4 regions of the Lactobacillus juensis genome follow, and region 2 is predicted to be linked to each of the others. Evidence: predicted binding sites of a transcription regulator. Region 2 holds the regulator's gene; each other region holds the start of a gene.
What was found. The regulator LexA, encoded in region 2, represses DNA repair genes until DNA is damaged. The targets are predictions, from matches to a motif close to CNAACANNTGTTNG.
Positions count from the first base shown of each region.

Region 1 (6,018 bases), on a different contig from region 2:
TTTCAGCGTTAAGATAATTCTTGAAAGTCTTGGCATACTTAGTTTTATAATTTTTAAAATGCTTCAAGGTCTTCTTGTAAAGGGCTAATTTTTTAGTCTTATTCGTTAACTTCTGCCCCTTCTTGACGTTCTTATTGAAATAATTATTTGCTTTCTGATGGCGTTTTGACCAGGTCTTCTTAGTCTTGTGGATATTGGTCTTAGGCTCGGGATCATTATCTTGGATAGGTTGGGAAATTGGTTCAGCTACAGGAGTTTCAGTTTTATCTATTGCACTTGTATCTGGATTGTTTGTATTAGTGTTAGTATTAGTATTTGTTTGATTAGTTGCAGCGACATCTGCTAAAACAGCTGAAGCTTGACTAATAACTGGCGCTAAAACGGTAATACCCGCGACAGCTGCAACAATAATATTTTTATGTAATTTCACTTTGGTTTACTCCTTTAAATTTGATTTCAATATCCTTTATCGTTAGGCTGGTCATCACGTTTTGTCAGTTTATAGCTATTTTTTAATAACTAATAAATCAGCATTAAACTGATAGTCTCGTTTTTGCCAGGCTCTACATATTGTCTATTATATTTGCTTGGACTATTTTTGTAAAACTAATATTGCTCTGACCAGTAGCCATTTAATCACCGGGAGGGGTAGACATAGTTGTCAGCTGCTTTTTAGCAGTTTTAACGTACCAGACAGCTTCATCTACCTGTGTGACAGTTGCCTTATCAGACCTTAACATAGCAGAAGCGTTTCTTAAGGCACAATCATAGTTAGACATGAGATTATCATAGGCGCTATTTTGTGCTATATCTTTTCCTTCGTTAAAAAGTGTGAGCAGTTCCTGCTTATCAGCTCCTGTCGCAATCTTTTGCCCATTTTCAGCCTGCTCAATCGTATTCAGTGCTTTTAGCTTTAACCCGCTGACGTATTTCACATCATTCACCTTAATAAAGTTATTGCCATAGATTAGTGCTTGCTTTTTTGCAGGGTAAGTTGGTTCTGAATTTGGCACCGGGTTTGGTTGGTTGGCATCAATCACACTAGCGTCACTGTAATTTAAACAATGATAAAACAGTTCCGCCTTATTTTCCTCAGGTACCCAGAGATACATTATGCCATCAACTGTTAGATTACTGTATTGCGGCTTTATAATACGTTTACCAATTGTCTTGCCAGATGTGTCATAAAGTTCAACGCTGTTGTCTGTCACTGGCGTAACGTAAGTATAAACTAAGTCGCGATAGTCAATGATAGGCAAATTCTTTTTCAATTTAACATCATCTTCATCAACATATTCATCCGGATAGTCGTGCAGTCTGTAAAGATAACCCTCAAAGCCATCATTTTGGTAAGGAATAACAGTTAAATCAAGTTTAATCTTCTGTCCTTTTTTCAGTTTACGTTTAACGGCAGAATAATTTACCGTTATGCTGGCGGTGTTCTTAAGAACAGTCGCTGACGAAACACCGTTGTAGCGAGCAATGTGACCGTTAATATAGCCGACGTTGGCTGCTTTAATGTAACTGTTATGTCCTAAAGAGTAAAAATATTTTCCTTTTATTTTGTGGGCAGGTACGTATTTGGGCTGGAAGTACCTTGCGACATCCTTAAGGTAGTAAAAATATTTGGGTGTTTTAGTAGCAGTCTTAGCTTTTCCCTGGTACTTAACAACTGTATTAGTTCTTAGTTTCTTTCCCGTTGTTTTGCCAGTCTTGGTGTAAATCAGTGCATCGTGTTTGATAGTCAATTTACCTTGTGTGATATTGCGCCCATTGACTTTTAAAACATTAGCACTATTAATATAATAGTTATGCCCCAAGTGGTAAAACTTTTGTCCGTTAATTTTTTTAGTGCCGTAGTAGGGATAATTGGTTCTACTGTCGTCATCATAAACTATCATTTCTGTAGTCAAATAGCCCTTGGGATCAGTGCTAAAGCCGTTAGGAATGTTATAGCTATGTGTACTCTGATTTTGCTTCAATTTTATTTTATGGCCTAACGGGTTGTAAACATAATCACTCTCAAGCAGCGTGACTTTTCCTTTGGCTTTCTGAGCTGCTTCTACTGTTTGGGGGTTAGCGGTATATGGCAAAAATAGAGTGGTGGATAGAGCCAGGGCTGTTAAGCCAATGCCAACTTTCTTGAAAAATTTCATTTTATGACCTCACAAAAAATCGCTTAAGTTAATATCATTGTACCCTAAACTGATATTTAAAATGGTTTTATTATATAAATTACCTAAACTTTTGCGTGGCTTTCAATATTTTCGCGTGATTTAGTTAGTTTTCAAATTAAGCAATAAAAATAGAGTTAAACCACTCTTATTTGGTGGACTAACTCCATTTTTTTAATTTAACTCCATTCAGCGAAGTTTAAAGTACTTAATTGAATTTTGGTTGTGTCAAGTAGCCAAATTGCCTGCTTTACTTGAGCAATCGTTGCTTTTGGAGATTGTAAAACAGAAGAAGCAATCATCAAAGCATTATTATAATTACTTACTGCACTTTGTTGCTCACACTTAACATTCTTGTTATTCTTATTTTCCTCAAATTTTCTTTGTAATTCTTGCTTATCCTTATCTGTTGCTACTTTCTGATCGTTCTCAGCATCTTTAGCAGTATTGAGAGGGGTAAGTTTAATTCCACTGGCAAAAGTAACATCACTAGCTTTGACAAAGCTGTTAGTATAACGCATCTTATCTTCTGTCGATTCAATTAGTTTATTGTTTTTATCAAACTCTGGTTTTTTAAGGTCAGTGCCGTCGTTATTAACAAAATAGTTTCTGTCTATTCTGTAGGTTAAAAAGTGATAAAACAGTTCTGCTTTGTTTTCGCTAGGTACCCATAAGTAATAAAGACCATCAACGGTCAAGGGGTTTTGCTTACGGTTCCTGTAACTGATACCTGTTGGAGTACCGTCAAAATTATAGAATTTAGTATTTGTCGTAGTATTAGGTCTTACATAGGTGAATGTAAGTTCATCGTAACTTGATGTTGGCAAATAGTTTCTCAATTTAATGTAACTTTGACCAACATATTCGTTAGGATAATCGTGCAGGCGATAGATATAGCCTTCAAAGTCTTCTGCCCAAGGCTGGACCGCTAAATCAACTTTAATTTTTTGGTCCTTTTTTAGAACGTGTTTAGTAGAATCATTGGTTAATGTTTGAGTTGTCGTCTTTTTGAGAACAGTGGCATAGGTAACGCCATTATACATAAGAGGATACCCATCTATGCTGTCAACGTTATTTGCTCTAATATAACGATTTTTCCCTATTGCATAACAGTCTTTACCATTAACTGTTTCTGTCGGCAAATAATAAAAGGTTGCCTTTTGCTCAGAAACGTTAAATTTTGCAAAGTAATATTTTTGCTTGGATTGAGTTTGCTTAACCTGACCCTGATAGTTAACGACTGATTTAACTGGTAGAGTCTTGCCTTTTAGTTTACCGGTTTTAGTATAGATCGCAGATCTGTGATTCAAAACCAGCTTACCGGTCTTAGAGCTCTTGCCGTTAACGTTATTGACATCACCGTCATTAATATATTCTCCTTGACCAATTTTATAGTATTTTTGCCCATTAATCATTATTGTGCCGTAATAATCTAAGGAGTCGACATCAAAAGAAGAAACATAGCAGAAACCATTAACATCTGCTTCAATTACAGAATAATTCCCGTTTTTTCTTGCTTTAAGTCTTTGACCATATTGATTATATACGGGTGCGTCATTGACTAAAGTAATTCTGTTTTTAGCTAGTTTTTGTGTTTTTGGCGCAGCTTGCACTGTTTGAATATGATTTAGACTTGGTAGCAGTGGACTAGTTGTCAACACTGTTGCGGCTAAGCCAATACCAATTTTTTTGAAAAATTTCATATCTTTACCTCACTATATGTGACTTTATACCCAATATAATTATAACGCAAACTAGTTAGTAAAATCAGAGCAAACAGATGTTCATTTGTTTTTGCTAGCGGACAAATACTTGTATAATTAGGTTAGTAAGTATCTAGAAGTAAATAAAGAAGATGTAATGATGAAGCAAGAATCATTATTTGCAAACAGTGGGCAAAATGAGCCTTTGGCTAACCGCGTACGTCCCCAAAATCTAGATCAGTTTGTGGGACAAGAACAGCTGCTGGGACCGGGAAAAATTTTGCGAGAAATCATTGATAATGACCAGGTTTCCTCAATGATTTTTTGGGGACCACCGGGAGTCGGCAAAACGACTTTGGCTGAAATAATTGCCCGGCAGAGTCAAGCGAGCTTTTTTAATTTTAGTGCGGTTGACAGCAGCATTACTAAAATTCGCAAAATTATGAAGCAGGCTGAAGCAGAACACGAAGTGGGGCAAAAAACGCTGGTATTTGTAGATGAAATCCATCGTTTTAATAAAGCACAACAAGATGCTTTTTTACCCTATGTTGAACGTGGCAGTATCACGTTAATTGGCGCCACGACCGAAAATCCTTCCTTTGAAGTTAATTCGGCGCTGCTTTCACGCTGCAAGGTTTTTGTCTTAAAACCACTTGAAGTCAAAGATATTATCAAGTTATTGCAAAATGCTTTGCAGAACCCTAATGGTTTTGGCAAATTAACCGTCAAAATCAGTGAGCAGGAGATTAAAGCCATTGCCAAATTTGCTAATGGTGATGCTCGGACGGCTTTAAACACGCTGGAGATGGCAGTTTTAAACGGTCATAAAACTGGCAATACGATTGCTGTGACTATGGAAAGTCTGGGGCAATTAATCACTCAAAAGTCGGTCTTGTATGATAAAGACGGAGAAGAACACTACAATATCATCTCCGCTTTGCATAAATCGATGCGTAACAGCGATGTAGATGCGGCAATTTATTGGCTATCACGGATGCTTGAAGGGGGAGAAGATCCACTTTATATTGCACGCAGACTAGTGCGCTTTGCCAGTGAAGATATTGGCTTGGCAGATACTAATGCGCTGAATGTAGCGGTCAACGTCTTTCAGGCTTGTCAATTTATAGGGATGCCGGAATGTGATGTGCATTTGACGGAAGCTGTGATCTATCTGTCGCTTGCACCAAAGTCAAACGCAGTTTATAAAGCTAGACTAGCTGCTGAAGAAGATGTTAAGAAGACGATTGATGAACCAGTACCTTTGCAAATTCGCAATGCCCCGACTAAGTTAATGAAAGATTTAGGCTATGGTAAAGGTTACCAGCTGGCGCATTATGCTAAAGACAAGTTAACGACAATGAAAACTATGCCACCGAGTTTAGAGGGACACGAATATTATTTGCCAACCTCGCAGGGTCATGAAGACCGCTTTAAAAAGAGGTTGGAGCAGATTAAAGAATGGCACAGAAAACACGATGATTAAGCATACACTGCTATTTGAGCATCAACTAAAAAGCGGGCAAGCCAAAAATTGAATGGTTTGCCTGTTTTTGTGCTCTTTCTTTTCTGTGGCGATATTTATTTAAATTCATTATTTGACAAAAAGCATGTTGCCTGAAGCCCACATGATGTAAAAAAACAGAATAACACTAATTATTAGAGCTAATAGCCAACCCAAAACCAAACTTATAATAAAGGTAATATGTTTGTGTTGAAAAAATGTTGTCAATACTTCCGCCAAAGCTGATAGTAGCAGGCCTAAGGTGCAAACGCTTAAATCAACAGATTTGAAAAACGGTATGATTAAAACCAACAAGAATGCGCCTAATACAATAAACCATAAATATTTATAGCCATGATCTATTAGCAGTTGTTCTTTCATCGTAGTCTGGTTTTTGATCATTATTAATAGCTCCAATCATGATATTGCCAAGATTTATTATGCACAAAGCAATATTAAATTTATCACAGATACCAACTTTTCTATGTCTCTCTGAATTTTTTTAGATACAAAAAAGCAGTTTTAATTTAACTTAAAATTTCAGTTATACCTATGATAATAATAACTTATAGGTTAGTACATAACTATTAAGATGTAAAGTGAGTAATTAAAAATAAATTAAAGTAAATTTATTGCTAAA
Region 1 is NZ_BTTS01000003.1:65,982-71,999, forward strand. Features, by position in the region: gene AAA926_RS08145 (hypothetical protein) at 1-430, opposite strand, end outside; gene AAA926_RS08150 (SLAP domain-containing protein) at 633-2,156, opposite strand; gene AAA926_RS08155 (SLAP domain-containing protein) at 2,354-3,877, opposite strand; gene AAA926_RS08160 (replication-associated recombination protein A) at 4,038-5,360, shown strand; gene AAA926_RS08165 (hypothetical protein) at 5,469-5,780, opposite strand.
Region 1: AAA926_RS08160 (replication-associated recombination protein A) is a predicted target of LexA. The motif match lies at 3,948-3,961, and genes of this name have one in related genera.

Region 2 (6,018 bases):
TCTGGCATCAACAGCTGACAGTGCATCATCTAAAACTAAAATTTGACTTTGCTTCAGCAAGGCGCGGGCAATGGACATACGTTGCTTTTGTCCTCCGGAAAGTGAAACACCGTTTTCACCAACCAAAGTATTGTAGCCACCAGGCATTTGTAATATATCATTGTGCAGATCACTTTTCTTTGCTGCAGCAACAATAGCACTTTCATTACTGTCTGCTTTTGAAAAAGCAATATTTTTTTGAATACTGGTTGAAAATAAGTAATTATCTTGGGGCACATATGATATTTGGCGCAATAAAACATTAAGCGGGATCTCCCTGATATCATGTCCATTTAAGGTAATATGACCATCATATTTGTCAAATTCCCTTAGTAAAAGCTGTATGATAGTAGTTTTACCAGCCCCTACTTTACCAACAAGACCCAGAGTTTGCCCTGTCTTTAACGTAAAGTCGATATTATTTAATACTTGAACTTTAGGTTCATCTGGGTATGCAAAATATTTAACATGATAAATAAGATCCCCAGCAATATCTTTGGCAGATAATTTTTGATCAGCATTTTTGTCAGTGATTTCAGATTTTTCTTCCAGCAGCTTTTCAATACGGTCGTAACTAGCACTTCCTCGCTCTAGTATATTAAAAAGATACCCAATCGCAAACATTGGCCAGACCATATTGCCGATATATGCTATAAATGAAACTAACTGGCCAATAGTGAGAGCCTTGTTAAAAACTAACATTCCGCCATAAATGATAGTTATGGTATATGTCAAACCAATAAGAAATGTACCTAATGGATCAAACATAGAATCCCATTTAAAAACTTTTTTATTGATTTTTATAGTATTGTCTATCATTTGGTTGAAAGCGGCTGTATCTTCTTTACCCTGTCCAAAAGTTTTTAAAACTTTGATACCTGAAACAGATTCTTGAGTTTTATTGTTTAATTTGGAAAAAGCTGCTTGAGATTTATCAAAAGCATCATGTAGCCTGTCTCCTAATTTCCATGCTCCCCAAGCCAAAAATGGCAAAGGCAGAAGAGCTACAAGTGTTAAACGCCAATCAACAAAAGCAATCATGGCCACCATAGTGGATACGCTCATTATGAGTGAATCTACTAATGTTAAGACACCTTCACCCGCAACTTCCTGAACCGCCGAAACATCATTTGTGGCGTGAGCCATCAAATCACCAGTTCTGTGACGTTGATAAAAAGTGCGATCCATAGCCATGAAATGACGAAATAATTTTGATCTTAATTGCAGTTCCAGTTCAGCTGCTCCACCCCAAATCTGACTACGCCAAAAATAGCGAAAGCCATAGAGTAATAAGGCCGCTAAAACGATAGCCAAAATCAGTAGACCGTATTCCTGCCAACTAATATGTCCTTTATCTAATTGATCAGCCATTAGGCCTAAAATCCTTGGTGGCACCAAGTTCACAACTGAAGTTAATGCTAAAAATGTAATACCTATGAGGTAACGCTTTTTCTCTTTTTTAAAAAACCAGCCTAATTTAAAAAATATACCCATTATTCACCTAAAAAATTCAGTAAAAAAGCGGAGATATCGTTCTCCGCCACACTATTTCAATCTAGTAAGTTTTTACTTTTGGTGCTTCATCATGTTCATCACTTGGTTTACCTTCTTGGCTGAAGGTTTTTGGCCCATTTGAGACATCATGGCAACAATCATATCTTCACTGATTGGCGGATTATCCTTAAAATATTTTTTCATATACGCTCTGGCACCGTAAAAACCACCCACTAGGCCTAACAATAGTGCTATAACTATTAGAAAAATCGCTAATCCTAAGTTCATAAAGTAATCACCTCAATTTGTCCAATAGGTATATCTTACCTAAAAATTCAATAAAATTAAAGATCAAAGTTAATCTTTTCTTAAACCTTTTTTTCTCTGAGCTTTCTTGGCTTTCTCAGATGTAATTTCATTGCCATTTTTATCAATTATGACCAAATTTTCAACGTCTTGTTTAAAGCCTGCTCTAAAGTTTTTAATAAATTCCCGATGTAACTTTTTTCGTTCCTTTTCCTCAGCTTCTGTTAGTCCAACAGATTCCTTTTTATGATAAAGTTCATTTATTCGATTTATCATTTTTTTCTCAAGATCTTCATTCATTTTAAGCACCTCTCATTAAAAAAGTCTACATTATTATCAGCAGGAAAAAAAGTTTTAAATTTTCAGAACGTTTGTTTGTAGTATACGATTTATTTTGCTAAAATTAAATATATAAGAGAACGTTTAAAATACTGGAGATAACTATGACTACAAAACAAAACACTAAGCAATTACAAATTTTACGCTATATATATGAAACGGTTGAAGACAGAGGTTTTCCTCCCACTGTTCGTGAAATTTGCCATGCTGTAGATTTATCTTCCACTTCTACTGTACATGGCCATTTGTCAAGGCTTGAAAATAAGGGATTATTAATAAAGGATGCTACAAAACCAAGAGCATTGGAAATAACCGATGAAGGAAAAAAAGCGATAGGCGTTCAGCCGAAAAAAATTCCTGTAGTCGGCGATGTCACAGCCGGCCAACCAATTTTGGCTGTTGAAGACATCGAAGATTACTTTCCCTTACCTCCTGATTTAGCAAATGATGCCGGAGACCTCTTTATGCTAAGAGTTCATGGTGAAAGTATGATTAACGCCGGTATCCTCAACGGAGATAATGTAATTGTCCGCAAACAATCTTCAGCAATTAACGGTGAGATAGTAGTAGCCATGACTGATGAAAATGAAGCTACTGTCAAGCGCTTTTATAAGGAAAAAGGTCACTATCGTTTGCAGCCTGAAAATGATACGATGAATCCGATCATCTTGTCCAGTGTACATATCCTAGGCAAAGTTGTTGGTCTTTATCGGAGTTCCATAGTTTAATTTGAAAATTTGCACTATTTTTCTCTTGATTCAATAGTGCTTTTTCTCTGCAAAGTTTCTTTTACTTCTGCCAATACTTTTTTCTGCATTTTTAATTTGTTTATTTTTGCATTTATAACAGCGATTTTATCCTTAATTAACTTTAAGTTTTGCTTACGCTGTTTTTCAGTGCTACACGATTCATCGTGTAGTTTTTTTATTTCCTTAATTTCTTGCAGTGAAAAACCCAAGTCTTGAAACTCTTTAACTGCTTCAAAAATATCACATTCGTTTTCAGTAAACCAATAGTTTCTTCCCTTACGAGCAGGAGTTATTAAGTTTAAGTAGATATAATGTCTAACTGTATCACGTGTAGTATTTTCCTTTTGCATAAATTCTTTCAAATACATAATTATCTCCTTGACGTAGGGTTGACCCCCGATGATTAAATTATAGCAGGAGGTATTAAAATGTCATATCTAACAATCTTTTTAACTATTATATATGGTGTTACGATGATTAGCGCCAGCCTTTTATTAATTACTAGTCTACCAATTTGGCTGATCATGATTAACGTTTTGCTTGCATTAGGTATTATTGCTGGATGTATTCTAAAGATACCACTTTTAACTACTATATTTCTAGTAGCACTTTTACTTACTGCTCTAGCAAATGGTTTTTCTCTCCAGCACCAAATCACTTGGTCTCACTGGTTTATCAGACTAATTTTGACTATTATTTTGATTTGCTTGAACTTTAAGTATTTTTAGATATTTATCTAGCAAAATTCCTGTTAGCAGTCAAGCGTAACGTCTCAAAATACTGTTATAATCGCAAGAAATTGACTTTCCACAACTAATGCTTTAAATCAATTCACAATCTTTATATTGGAATTATGCTTAAAAATGCTGTTTCTAAAGCTTTTTTGTTATTTGATTGTGAATAATAACGCTGTTTCACTTTGGTTCCACAGCAGTAATTTTTCACAAACTTGGTTAAATTTTACTAATGATATTGGCAGCTAAATTAATTGCTGCTTCATGAGCATCCCTACCCCAGCCTCTGTCATCATGATTTTCTAAATCTTTAAGTGAATCGGCTGTAAATAATATTTGTGCAAAATCTGCCTCTCTGAATTGTGCACACGCAGCCATTGCTGCACATTCCATCTCTACACAAGAGGCCCCCAATTCTTTAGCTTGCTTTACTTTCTTGACAGTTTCCCTAAAGAAACCATCAGTTGTCCAGGTAGTTACTTCTTCAACCTTAAAGCCCTCTTGACTCAGTAATTTTTTTGTCTTCGTTAGAAACTCGGACTTCAAGTCAATGTATGTTCCTGGTTTCATATAATGAAAGGATGTGCCCTCATCTCTAATAGCTCTTGTAGGCACTAGAAAATAGTTTTCTGGTAATTCAACTAAGCAGCCGGCTGATCCTATTGCTAAAATCTGTTTAACACCGTAACTTATTAACCAATCTAATAGCTCTACAGCAGCTGCAGCACCTATCTTTGCCTGACAAAAAGTAATTTTTTGTCCGTCTAAGTCAACCTGATAAATTGGGGTTTCTCCTTCAAAACAGTCAAAGAACCCGAGCTTTTTATGAGGATAACGGGCCAAGAAACTACTGATCACGTCGGGAGTTAAAAATGCAAACAGCAGCTTGGGCTGAAAATGAAAGTTATTAATTTCTTTTTCATGATCTGGTTCTAAAACAGCCCTCGATTCAGAATCAAAATTTAACAAAAACGGTTCATTCATAATTTTTCTCCTCAATAAAAATATATTGCTGAAGATTTTAACATAAACAAAAAAGAGAATCATCCCTTTACGGAATGATTCTCTTTTACTTAAGCGTGAATTAACGACGCTTTTCTGCAATTCTAGCAGATTTGCCGTGACGATCACGTAAGTAGTAAAGTTTAGCACGACGTACACGACCGTGACGCAATACTTCAACCTTGGCAACACGTGGATCGTTTACAGGAAAAGTACGTTCTACACCAACACCAGATGCCATTTTACGCACTGTGTAGCTGGCACCAATCCCAGTGCCCTTACGCTTAATAACAACGCCTTCAAACATCTGAATACGTTCATGTGAGCCTTCAACAACACGAACATGAACACGAACTGTGTCCCCTGCACGAAAGTCAGGAATATCGTCACGTAATTGTTCTTTAGTTAATTCTTGAATTAATGGATCCATTTTTATTTTCTCCTTCTGCGGCATTCATTAGCGTTCTCTACGTAAGCGGAATACCCCTAACTATTAGTGTAATATAAATTTACACCTCAATCATACTAGCAAAAATAACAGGTAAAATCAAGTTTGATCTTCTTCTCGTTTTATTTCCGTCATCATTTTTTCTTCTTCTTCACTTAAAATATAATTTTCAAGTAAATCAGGTCTGTGTAAATAAGTTGCACGCAAAGCTTCCTTGTGACGCCACTCAGCAATTTTTTGGTGATTACCAGATGTTAATACTTCCGGTACTTTTTTTCCTTGAAAATTTTCCGGCCTGGTATATTGGGGATATTCCAGCAAGCCGTGAGCAAAGCTTTCTTCTACTGGTGAAGCATCATTGCCCAAAATTCCTGGAATTAACCTGACTGTAGCGTCTATCATACTCATAGTTGGCAGTTCACCACCCGTTAAGACATAATCACCTATTGAAACAGTTTCATCAGCTAAATCATAGATGCGTTGATCAAAACCTTCATAATGTCCACAAATAAAGGTAAGATTTTCTTCTTGAGACCAACTTTGGGCCATTTTTTGATTAAAAGTTTTACCCTGTGGCGCAGTAATGATTACTTTGCCCTTATTTTTAAGTGAATCAAGGGCTTTTTTAATCGGCATGACTTGCAAAACCATGCCAGCGCCGCCACCATATGGACTATCATCAACGTGATGATGAACATCAGTGGTAAAATCGCGAAAATTTACTAGATTGAGTTGCCATTTATCATCTTCAAGACCTCTTCCAAGCATTGAGGTCGTCAATGGTGTAAACATATCAGGAAAAAGCGTTAATACGTTAATCTTCATTACGTAACCCTTCCAAAAGTTCTACATAAATCTTTTTATGTGCAACATCTATTTTCTTAACTACTTTGTCAATATAGGGAAT
Region 2 is NZ_BTTS01000001.1:161,597-167,614, reverse strand. Features, by position in the region: gene AAA926_RS00845 (ABC transporter ATP-binding protein) at 1-1,533, opposite strand, end outside; gene AAA926_RS00840 (YneF family protein) at 1,606-1,821, opposite strand; gene AAA926_RS00835 (DUF896 domain-containing protein) at 1,891-2,139, opposite strand; gene lexA (transcriptional repressor LexA) at 2,283-2,906, shown strand; gene AAA926_RS00825 (MerR family transcriptional regulator) at 2,921-3,295, opposite strand; gene AAA926_RS00820 (hypothetical protein) at 3,356-3,655, shown strand; gene AAA926_RS00815 (nucleoside phosphorylase) at 3,881-4,645, opposite strand; gene rplS (50S ribosomal protein L19) at 4,746-5,093, opposite strand; gene trmD (tRNA (guanosine(37)-N1)-methyltransferase TrmD) at 5,211-5,936, opposite strand; gene rimM (ribosome maturation factor RimM) at 5,926-6,018, opposite strand, start outside.

Region 3 (6,018 bases), on a different contig from region 2:
TAAACCATTTTCTGCTAAATAATCATTAATTTTATTCGCTACTTGGGGACTGGTGGCAACACCCGTTCCACAACAAACCAAAATTGTTTTCATTTTATTACCTCTTTAAACTTATTTTTGACAATTTGAAGCATATCTATAGTGTTTTCTGTTTCCATGTAATGTTTAACAAAATCCTTATCTTGGAATGCAGATATTATTTGAGCTAACAGTTCAGGTTGTTTTGACCCGTTTTTAAGGCCTAAGAATAAGAAATCTTTAGCTTCCATGTCTGCATCATCTCCCATTTGTTTAAGTTTTAATGGTTTAATGGTACGACCAATATAAATAAATGGGTTTTCAACATATTGGGGATCAACATGTGGTAAGGCTAATGAAATCTGTGGAAATTTAAGTCCAGTTGGATATGAAAGCTCCCTCTTTTCCAAATTTGATATATATCCAATTCTGGCGAAATCAAGTTTAATTGCACGAGAACCAACTAAATCAAAAAGTTGTTCTTCTGTTTCAACTGAAATATTTAAATCAATTAATTTTTGATAAAACACTACAAGACCTCCTTTCACTTTGAATACGTTTTCAATATAATACTAAGTTTGAACAATGTCAACCTTAATTTAACAAAGATTAACAAACTTGAACTTTATATGTTATAAAATGTTTGATATACTACTAAAGTCATGATAAAATCGGTAAAAAGAAGTGATTATTTGAGTTTACAAGAAAAAAGGTTAACAGAGATAAACATTCTGTTACGTAAAACTGGTTTTATGACGACAGTAGACATTGCTAAAAATTTAAATGTTTCTTCTATGACTGTAAGACGTGACCTAAAGCGTCTAGAAGAGCAAGGAAAAATTACGAGAATTTATGGCGGCGCTCAGAGTAACTATCAAACCGAGTCAACAACAAATGAAAAATTACAAAAAAATATTTCCGAAAAAAAAGAGATTGCCAAATTATTAGCAAAGCAAATAACTAATAATTCAACAATTTTTTTAGGGGCTGGTACAACTTTATTGATGTCTGTTCCTTTATTACTTTCGAAAAATCTTACTTTTGTAACCAATAGTTTACCTGCATTTAACGAAATTAATAAAAGTAAATGTCGCTTATTTTTGACAGGTGGAGAACTGCATAGGAACACTGAAGAATTTTTAGGTGAAAAAGCTGAAAATATCTTTGAGGGCCTGAATTTTGACTATGCATTGTGTTCAACTAACGGAATCAGTGAGAATAGTGTAACTACTAGTACAATACCTGAAGGAAATATTCAAAACATAGCAATTGCTCATGCAAAAAAGTCTTTCATAGTGGCGGATCATACCAAACTGAATCATTCTGATATCATCACGTTTCGTGATCTCGATAAATTTGATCTTCTGGTGACGGATCCAAGAGTTTCTCCTGATGATGTTAAAAAATACTCAAAATATATCAAAATCATTCATTAACTTATAGATTAGGAATAAAAATGGAAATTACAGTTACAGTCAATCCTTCAGTAGATCGTTTATACGAGTTAAAGAAACTCAAAGTAGGACAGTTAAATAGAGTTCAGTTGATCAAAAAAATGGTTGGCGGCAAAGGCATAAATGCTGCCAGAGTCTCTGCCAACCTTGGAGCCAAAACAGTAGCTACAGGATTTTTGGCTGGTTCAAATGGCAAATATATTTTAGAACAAGCTAAAAATGACCAGTATAAATGTAACTTTATTGAAACTAACGGTAATACAAGAAATTGTTACACTATAATTCAAAATAACGGGGAAAAAACAGAAATAAATGAATATGGAGACCATATTCCACTACAATATTTCAACCAGTTGCTAGAAACTATAGAACAATTAATTACTAAAAATAAAGTTGCGGCAATTTCTCTAAATGGTAGTCTCCCTCCTAGTGAGATTCATAATTTTTATCCCCAAATAATCGCCAAAATTCGTGATCTTAACCCAGACGTTAAAATTGTGCTGGATACTTCTGGCAATTCTCTAGCTGAAGTTTTAAACAGCGACAACTTACCAGATTTCATAAAGCCCAACGAAACTGAAGTTGCAGAATTATTAGCTTTTCCTGTTACTAAAGACTACAGCATACTTAAAAAAGAGATATTAACAAGCAAACTGATAAAAATCCCAAATATAATTGTTTCTTTAGGAGAAAAGGGAGCACTTTTTAAGCATGAACACGATTTTTATAGTATTAAATTAAAACCAGTAAAAGTAGTTAACACAGAAGGGTCAGGAGATTCACTTGTTGGTGGCCTTTTATATGCCTTAGGCAAAAACTATGATTTTGAAGAAGCCATTAAGTGGGCAATTGCATCTGGAACTGCTAACGCAATGGAAACCAAAACTGGTTTTGTTCAGCTCAGCAAAGTTCTCGAAGTTATCAAGACTATTAAAATTGAACGAATTACTGATTAACACACTTTTTACCTACTTTACCGAATTATCACTAACAATAAAATTAAATTAAGCCTTGACTTTAATTTCTTATTTTTTTATAATTCGATTATCGAAGTTGGAGGTAAGGATAATGATTGAGTTTAGTCAAAAAGAAAATCAACTGAATAATCGTTATTATCTTAGCTACTATAGATAAGAGTTTGGGTTCATCTAGGTGAATTCAAACTAAACACAAGTTTGAATTTATCTATGATGGCTAAGGCTCTTTTAGTTTGGTTAGCCACATAGCTTTCTAAGTGGCTGACCACATTCAATCGTTTTTGGCAATGAAAATTTTTGTGTACCCGCTTAGAAGTAAGTGGGTATTTTTTATGGAGGCAGAAAAATGCATTTTAAGAAATTGATCACAGGAATTAGTATTGTCGGATTAATGGCATTGGGAGGCTGCAGCAGCAAAAAAGCTGGCAAGGCGCCTGAGGTTAAACATGTTGGTGTCTTACAAGTAGTGCAGCACCCTTCTTTAGATAAGGCGTACAAAGGCTTTAAAAAGGGACTAAAAGAAAGTGGTTTTGTTGAGGGTAAAAATCTTAAAATTGACTACCAGAATGCGCAAAACAATCAAGACAATCTGAAAAGTATGAGTGAAAAACTGGTTAATGAAAAATCAGATTTGATTTTGGGCATTGCCACTCCGGCTGCACAGAGCGTTGCTAATGCGACCCAAAAAATACCAACTGTTGTTACTGCTGTAACTGACTTGAAAGCGGCTAAGTTAGTTGATTCAGATGCTAAACCTGGCAGAAACATTACGGGAACAACAGATATGGTTTCAATTAAACGCCAGATCAAACTGCTCCTGTCAATTGTTCCGAAAGCTAAAACTATCGGTATCATGTACAACGCTGGTGAATCGAACTCTAAAATACAGGCCGATTTAGCTACAGCTGCACTGAAAAAAGCAGGAGTGAAAGTTTTAATTAAAACGGCAAATACGACTAACGATGTCCAGCAAGTAACTGAAACGCTTGCGTCTAAAGTTGACGGTATTTTCGTTCCTACCGATAATACTTTCGATTCAGCTGCTTCTGTAGTTGGAAAAGTAGTCAAAGAAAAGAAAGTTCCCCTGGTAGCAAGTTCCGTTGATCAAGTTAGAACAGGTGGTTTGGCCTCAATCGGAATTGATTACGAACTATTAGGAGAACAAACTGGCAAAATGGCTGCAAAAATCTTATCTGGAAAAGCTAAGCCAGCTAACATGCCGGTTGAAAGAGCACATGATATGAAATTAGTTGTTAATAAGAGCATGGCAAAAGCACTGGGAATTGATCCTAAATCAATCAAAGCACCTAAATAATTTTAAGTTGGTATAAAAAGGCCACTGAACAGTGAAATAAATAGCAAAAGCGAAAAGCTTTTCTGCTTATTTCAAACAGGTGACCTTTTTATTTAGCTTTTGCTTTAAGTGGTCATAAATATTATTATTTTTACAAGCTAAATTTATTATTTCTTGACTTTTTCTTCTTTGTTTTTTATAATCTTCTCATTAAGGTTGGAGGTAAAGTTTTATGAAATGTAATCTAATACGAGTCTCACAACTGAATAACCGTTATTACTTTAGCTATTTTAGATAAGGTTTGGGTTCATCTAGATGAATTCAAACCAGACTCAAGTTTTGAATTTATCTATGATGGCTAAAGTCCTTTAATTGCGGTTAGCCACATGGCTTCTAAGTGGCTAATCACAAATGATTATTACTAATAATTCTTGTATATCCACTTAGAAATAAGTGGATATTTTTTACGGTCAGCAGGATTACGGAGGAACGAAAATGCGAATCAAGAAAATTATTATGGGAATGGCTTTAACTAGTCTGTTGCTGCTTAGTGGCTGCAACAACAAGAAATCTGGAAGTACAGCAACTGTCAAACATGTGGGTATATTGCAAGTGGTGCAGCATCCCTCATTAGATGAGGCTAACAAAGGTTTCAAAGAAGGCTTAAAAGAAAATGGCTACGTTGAAGGCAAGAATCTAAAAATTGATTATCAAAATGCCCAAAATAGCCAAGACAATCTGAAAAGTATGAGTGAAAAACTAGTTAATGAAAAATCAGATTTAATTTTAGGAATTGCTACACCGGCAGCGCAAAGCGTAGCTAATGCAACCCAAGATATTCCTATTGTAGTAACTGCAGTGACTGATCTAAAAGCTGCTAAATTAGTAAATTCAGATGCAAAACCTGGCAGAAATGTCACCGGAACTACTGACATGGTTTCAATTGATAAACAAATAAAATTGTTATTATCAATAGTGCCTAAAGCTAAAACAATTGGCATCATGTACAATGCCGGTGAGGCCAATTCTAAAATTCAAGCGGATCTAGCTGTCAAAGCACTTAAAAAAGCCGGCGTTAAAGTTTTAATTAAGACAGCCAACACTACTAATGATGTCCAGCAAGTCACTGAAACTTTAGCTGGAAAAGTACAAGGAATTTACGTACCAACAGACAACACATTTGCTTCTGCTTCCTCAATTATTGGTAAAGTTGTTAAGGAAAAGAAAATCCCACTGGTAGCCGGTTCAACTGACCAGGTTAAAACTGGAGGCTTGGCTTCTATTGGAATAGATTATGAGGCGCTTGGTAAACAAACCGGTAAAATGGCTGCTAAGATTTTAGACGGTAAAGCTAAACCTAAAGATATGCCTGTTGAAAGGGCAACTGATTTGAAATTGGTGGTTAACAAGAAAATGGCAAAGGCACTTGGAATTGATCCTGCTTCAATTAAAGCACCTAAGTAAATTAAAGAAAGGCAGCGTGAATCAATAGTTATGTTGAATACATTTTGGGAGTTATTACTTTCATCTACTTCTCAAGGATTACTTTGGTCATTAATGGCAATCGGTGTTTACTTAACTTTTCGGATATTAGATCTAGCCGACATGACAGCTGAAGGCAGCTTTCCATTAGGGGGAGCCGTTGCAACGATGTGCATTATTAAGGGAATTAATCCTATTTTAGCAACTATTGCCGCATTTGTTGGTGGTTTGATTGCTGGCTTAGTTACTGGTATTTTGAACACCAAATTGCGTATTCCTTCCTTACTAGCAGGAATTATTACAATGACTGGCTTGTACTCCATTACTTCCAGAGTAATGCAAAACGCTGCTAATGTTTCATTACTGGGCAAAGATACGGTTTTTACAATTGCGCAAAATTGGGGATTAAGTCGTAACAATGCAGTAATTGCGATGGGATTAATAATTGCACTTTTGGTTATACTATTATTAGTTATTTTTTTCAAAACTGAAATTGGCCTGGCTATGAGAGCTACAGGCGACAATCCTCAAATGAGTGCCGCAAATGGTATCAAAACTCAAGGAATGAAAATTTTAGGCTATATGATTTCTAACGGATGCATTGCCCTGTCAGGTGGACTTTTAGCACAAAATAACGGCTTTGCCGATCTTAACTCTGGTGTTGGTACTCTGGTTATTGGGCTGGCTTCAATTATTATTGCAGAAGTACTTATCAGGAATCTGCCAATTGGCGGTCGTTTACTTACTTTAGTTGTAGGTGCTATCATTTATAGACTGATTTTAGCCCTGGTAT
Region 3 is NZ_BTTS01000003.1:199,245-205,262, reverse strand. Features, by position in the region: gene AAA926_RS08865 (PTS sugar transporter subunit IIB) at 1-93, opposite strand, end outside; gene AAA926_RS08860 (PTS sugar transporter subunit IIA) at 90-548, opposite strand; gene AAA926_RS08855 (DeoR/GlpR family DNA-binding transcription regulator) at 711-1,454, shown strand; gene AAA926_RS08850 (1-phosphofructokinase family hexose kinase) at 1,475-2,428, shown strand; gene AAA926_RS08845 (ABC transporter substrate binding protein) at 2,841-3,764, shown strand; gene AAA926_RS08840 (ABC transporter substrate-binding protein) at 4,239-5,207, shown strand; gene AAA926_RS08835 (ABC transporter permease) at 5,241-6,018, shown strand, end outside.
Region 3: AAA926_RS08845 (ABC transporter substrate binding protein) is a predicted target of LexA. The motif match lies at 2,637-2,650, and genes of this name have one in related genera.

Region 4 (6,018 bases), 200 kb from region 2:
CTCAGATACTTGGTATTACCCAACCGGCTTTAACTCAGCAAATAAAGAAAATTGAACATGCAATTGGCACCCCGTTGTTTGGCCAAATGGGTAAAAAGCTTTACTTAACGGAAGCAGGAAAGCAGTTGCAAACTGGGGCAATCAAACTGCTCGGGACTATTAATTCTGTTGTTAGTGATATACAAGAGTTTACCCAAGCTGATAAAGGCAATATTGCAATTGGCGTTTTAGAAAGTATTAATTCTGATCTTCTTAGGAAATTTTTGGTTGATTTCAATAAAAATTATCCCAATATAACCATCAGCGTATCATATTTTAATCGTAAAGATCTTTGGTATAATCTTGATAATAATTTGATTGATTTAGCAATGCTTTATCTCCCTGAAACCACCAAAAAGAGTCAGTCAAATATAAAAAGCCAGTATGAATTAATGAAAGTTACTCAAGACAGGTTAACTATTCTAACTCATGATAAAAATCTTGAAGCAGGTAATTCATATCCAGTTTCTAAGTTTTTAGGAAAAAAGTGGGTTCTTTATCCTGATAGTTTTTATTTAACTCAAATACTTAAAGGAAAACTGGGCAATAAGATGAATGCGAGAAACGGTCTGAATGTTCCATTAACTTTCACTTCCACTAAAGAAATGGTTGATACAGCACAAGACACGGGGTATGACACAATTGTAAGTAACTCCTACTATAGCTTAAATCAAAGTCAAATTAATTTAGTACCTGTATTTTTAAAAGGCGTCAAAAAATTCACTATTTCGCTTATCTATCGCAAGGGGAAAAAAGAGGTTCCCCGCATACAGAACTTTTTGAAGGAATTTAAGAAATTCTTAGAAGACTGACGTTGTCAAATAATTTTGTAAAAATTTTGCTGCCAGACAAAAAATTTGTAATTTATTCTGTCAAGAATAACCTTTATTAGGTAAACTATAATTAAGTAAAATTTTAAAAAGAAAAAGAGGAAATCTAATGGAAAAAGAATTGGTCTTTGGTCATCAAAATCCTGACACAGATGCAATTGGTACAGCAATAGCTTATTCATATTTACAAAATAAGCTTGGTTACAATACAGAGGCGGTTGCTTTAGGCGAACCTAATGATGAAACAGCTTTTGCTTTAAAAAAGTTTGGTTTTAAAGCACCAAGAGTAATCAAGACCGCAGCAAATGAAGTTAAAGAAGTAATGCTCGTTGATCACAATGAACCACAGCAAAGTGTATCAGACATTGATCAGGTTACTGTAACTCATGTTGTTGATCACCACAGAATTATGAATTTTAACACTAGTATGCCTTTATTTTATCTTGCCGAACCGGTAGGTTGCACTAGTACCATTATGTTTAGTCTTTATAAGCATTTTAAAGTTGAAATTCCTAAGAATATTGCTGGCATCATGCTCTCTGCCATCATCTCTGACACATTATTGCTAAAATCTCCTACAACTACTGATAGAGATAAAAAAGCCGTTAAGGAACTTGCAGAAATTGCTGGTGTAGATTACGAAAAATATGGCTTGGAAGAATTAAAAGCTGGGACTAACATAGCAAGCAAATCAGAAGCAGAACTAATTGATTTAGACGCCAAATCATTTGAATTAAATGGCAAAAATGTACGAGTAGCTCAAATTAATGTGGTTGATTTGCCAGAAGCTCTGGAACGCAAAGAAGCCTTCTTGAAGACGATGAAAGATTCAGCAAATTCAGAGGGATATGATTTGTTTATGTTACTTATAACTAATGTACTCGATTCAGACTCAACCGCATTAGTTATAGGTTCAAATGAAGCTTTAGCATCATTTGAAAAAGCATTTGGTGAAGTTAAAGATTCAGAAATTAGCTTACCTGGAGTTGTTTCAAGGAAAAAGCAAGTTGTTCCACCGTTAACTGAAGCATTTAAGTAATTTAAAAAGCACGAAATAGTTAAAATCTATTTCGTGCTTTTTCTAATCTTTGTTAATTTCCTTAGCCAAAATAATGAATGATTTACATACTCTTTCAGCCTTATCAGGTGACATTTTTCTAAGTTCATTAAGAACCTTCTTAATAAATACAGGAGTATTATCTTGGTGATTTTCCACCTTAACTTCCTTAAAGCGGTAAGCATTCATGATAATATCTGGCGTAGTTGTATTTAAAGCTCTGGCAATTGAGTCAAGCTTTTGAATACTAATATTTTGATTTTTTGTACGTTCAAGGCGAGAAATAAAGTTAACTGATAGATCACTTAATTCAGCAAGATCTTCCTGGGTCAACTTTTGTTCACGCCGCCTGCGACATATTTCTTTTCCTAAATTTATACTCATGGAATAAATTCAACCCTTTCAAAAAAATAATTCCATATTCTATAATAACAGATTAATTATAGAAATAAACAGTAAAACAAAAATAATAATGAATAAAACACTTGCTTTTGGCAAAATTATACTCAAACTAAATGTTTTAAACTATACCCCACATAGTATTGTAAGCTATTTTTTGGAAAAATAAAATAAAAAAGCTCCAAATAATTAAACTTAAAGTGAAAAAGGAAAGAGTGGCAAATATTATATCAAAGCGTGTATTCGCTTGCTGGATAGGCAAGTAGAAAAGTGTTTATGTAAAAAAATTAAACTTCAATTGTTTTATATATTTATCAATGTTAGAAAGCGCTTTTATTTATATTTTTACACTTATAAAGTATTATTTTTAAATAAATCAATTAATCTGGATAAGAAAAGGGCTGGCTAATCATATTAATTTTAAAAAGTTATAAGTAATAAAAATCATTTTACATTATACAAAATAAAATTATAGTTTTTGGAATAATGGCAACTTTTGTTTGTCGTAATAAACTTTTGAAGAAATTCAAAATAAAAAATCGTACTTATAAATTATTGATTTAGCTATCTAAATGGAGCTGATAAAGTAAGAAATTTTGATAAGAGGTAGTTGCAGCTTAGTAAGATATAACTTCGTATAATATATATTATGTAAAGTAAAATAGAAATTACGGAGAGCGTGTAAAAAAGAATTAGAAATTCTTTTGTTTAAATGAATTTCTAATTCTTTAGATTGACACAAGTCATCTGAGAGTTCGTTAAAAACTGAATGAGTGTATAATTGATCATTTAGCTGCCTGTGAGTCTCCCAGGAATTATTATTAGAGCTAATTTTCGTTTAGTTAATATTTTTTATTAACAAGTAGTTTGAATCAGCCAATATTAGTACTTTAAAAGTGATAACATTGGTAGATTTTGTATCAAAAGCAGCTATAAGCAATTTGAGCAACATTGTTTTAATTTGAGAATTTAAAGTTTGATCGAATAATTTGGTTTAGGTTTTGAATACGGTCAGCTATGAAGTTTTTTCAGTTGCTTTCATTAAAACTATAATTTTAATGAAAGATATTAAAATTATCAACGAGTTCAAATATTTTTATTCATTGATTGATTTTTGCAAAACTGGATGTAATTTTTTGATAAGTTTAAATTAAAGCCGAAATTTCTATTTAAAACTTTTTAAAAGATTTATCCTAAAAAATAACAAAGCCGTTTTTTGCTTCCCCCTTCTCCATTCCATAATAAGTATATGCGACTCAAACATACATTCTAGTTTTGTTTTATAATAAAGCATGTAACTTATTAAATTAAGCTAGGAGAAATTTATTACGTGGAAACAAAAAAGTATTTAGATCTAATTGACGAAGAATTAAGCAAAATGCCAGATTTTGTTAAAGAATACAATTTTGGTACTAGTCACTCTTTAGCTACCTCCTATCAGTATCTGACAGAAATCAGAAGATTTTTTGATTGGCTCCGTCATGAAGGTATTTCAAAAGCTGAAAATAACAAAAGCATTGAAACCCAAACTTTAGCTCACCTGCAACGCAACGACATCATGCTTTATATTAATTATTTAGGTCATACTAAGAATAAGCAAGGCAACTTGAATTCGCCTACTACAATCAATCGGTCTATTAATGCCCTGAGGTCTCTTTTTAAGTTTTTAACTATTACTGCTGATAATATTAATGGCAAACCATACTTTGAGCGCAATGTTATGCTCAAAATTGATTCTCTTAATAATACAAAAACTTTAAATTATCGGGCCCATGTTCTTGAATCACACATGTACACAGGAAAATTAAAATACCAATTTTTGGATTTTATTGCAAATAATTATGAATTTAAATGCAATAAACATGCTTTACCGGGATTTAAAGCAAATAAAGAACGCGACATGGCAGTCATTGCTTTAATTCTGGGAACTGGAATCAGAGTTTCTGAATGTGCAGGAATTGACTTGTCTGACATTAATTTTAAAAAGGCTACATTGGACGTAACCCGTAAAGGTGGCCAACGAGACAGCGTACCAATTGCTGAATGGACTTTGGGTTACATCAAGGACTATAAAAAGATCAGAAAACAACGCTATTTGGCGGTAAAAAAAGATTCAGCTTTTTTTCTGACTCGCTGGCATAACAAAACACGTCGGATCACCACAAGCGCTATTGAGAAAATGGTCAACAAATATTCAGCAGCTTTTGGTCACCCGCTCACTCCCCATAAATTGCGCCATACAGTGGCTTCTGAACTGTATGGCGTAACCAAAGACCAAGTGCTGGTAGCTCAGCAACTGGGCCAAAAAGGAACTTCAGCAACCGATTTATATACTCACGTTGATCAAAAAAAGCAACGTGCTGCATTGAATGAAATTTCAGAGGCCGATAAAAAGAATAGTGATCACAACCAAGCATAGTACAGAGTCTGTTTTAGTCGAATTTTGTTTGCCAATTAGGATTTTGATTCCCTTCAAAACACATTTTTATTTCTGCTAAAGAATTTCGTGGCAATGACAAAGGTGGTAAATTATCGAATTCGAAAAATGAACACTTGTCAGTTTCTGTATTTTGGGAAAATTTACCACCCAGGTCTTTACACAAAAAAATGACATTACAAACATTAATAGCTCTTTCAATTCGCTCTTTATCATAAACGTTAGTTGAATGGTTGGTTACTGCAATAATTCGCTCAACTTCAATTTTATGCCCGGACTCCTCTGCGGCTTCTTTTATACAATTTTCTTTAACGGTTATATTAGGTTCACACCAACCACCAGGCATTGACCATAAATTATCTGTAGTCTCTTTAACCAGTAAGATTTTTTGTTTATTAAAAATTGCTGCTCTAGTAGAAACTTTAGGTGTCTGGTAACCATCATCACTACTGAACAAGCCTTTAACAACATTTATTGATAATCCAGTTTTGGCTGCCATCATTTCAGTAGCGATCTTTCTTACCTGTTCGTAGCGTTCCCTATCAAAGCGATCGTGACCATATTGTATGCCGTCTTGAGCAATGCTCTGCAATTCTACTGCCCATTCTGTTATTTGATCCATTTGTTTCATATATATTCTCACATTCTTGAGTCAAAAAAAGCAACCTTACAAGGGGTTGCTTTTATTTTGTTAAATCAATTTTATCTATATCAATCATCCAACCAATTGCAAAAGACTTTTCTCCCAAATGTGTAGCAATAACAGGACTAAATTTGGTAACAGAAATATTTTGCTCCGGAAACTTTTCTCTTAGAAACACTTTAGCCTCATCTACCTGACTACTATCGTTGGAATCTATAATAAAAAGTTTGATTTTATCTTTATAAGGCAACTGATCTATTTTCTTTACAGTTAATTTCTTAATTTTGATAAACGCACGTTTCATAGAACGGATCTTATCAAAAGCTACTATATTGCCGTCTTTAAAAGTAAGCAATGGCTTAATGTTTAACATTGAACCAATAAAAGCACCAGCATTGCTTAAACGTCCCCCGCGACTTAAATTTTTTAAATCATTAACTACAAATATTTCATCAATAGTAGAACGAATTTTTTCAAGTCGAGTTAAAATGGTATCCAAATCTAGACCATTTTTTATCATTTTGGCTGCTGCCAAAACCAAATTTCCTTGTAAACGAACAGTCATTCTAGAATCAATCGCATGTAAATTATATTTTGGGTGATTTTCTGCAAA
Region 4 is NZ_BTTS01000001.1:358,775-364,792, reverse strand. Features, by position in the region: gene AAA926_RS01780 (LysR family transcriptional regulator) at 1-851, shown strand, start outside; gene AAA926_RS01775 (manganese-dependent inorganic pyrophosphatase) at 979-1,908, shown strand; gene AAA926_RS01770 (helix-turn-helix domain-containing protein) at 1,951-2,310, opposite strand; gene xerS (tyrosine recombinase XerS) at 3,656-4,744, shown strand; gene AAA926_RS01760 (NUDIX hydrolase) at 4,758-5,393, opposite strand; gene AAA926_RS01755 (DegV family protein) at 5,446-6,018, opposite strand, start outside.
Region 4: xerS (tyrosine recombinase XerS) is a predicted target of LexA. The motif match lies at 3,583-3,596, and genes of this name have one in related genera.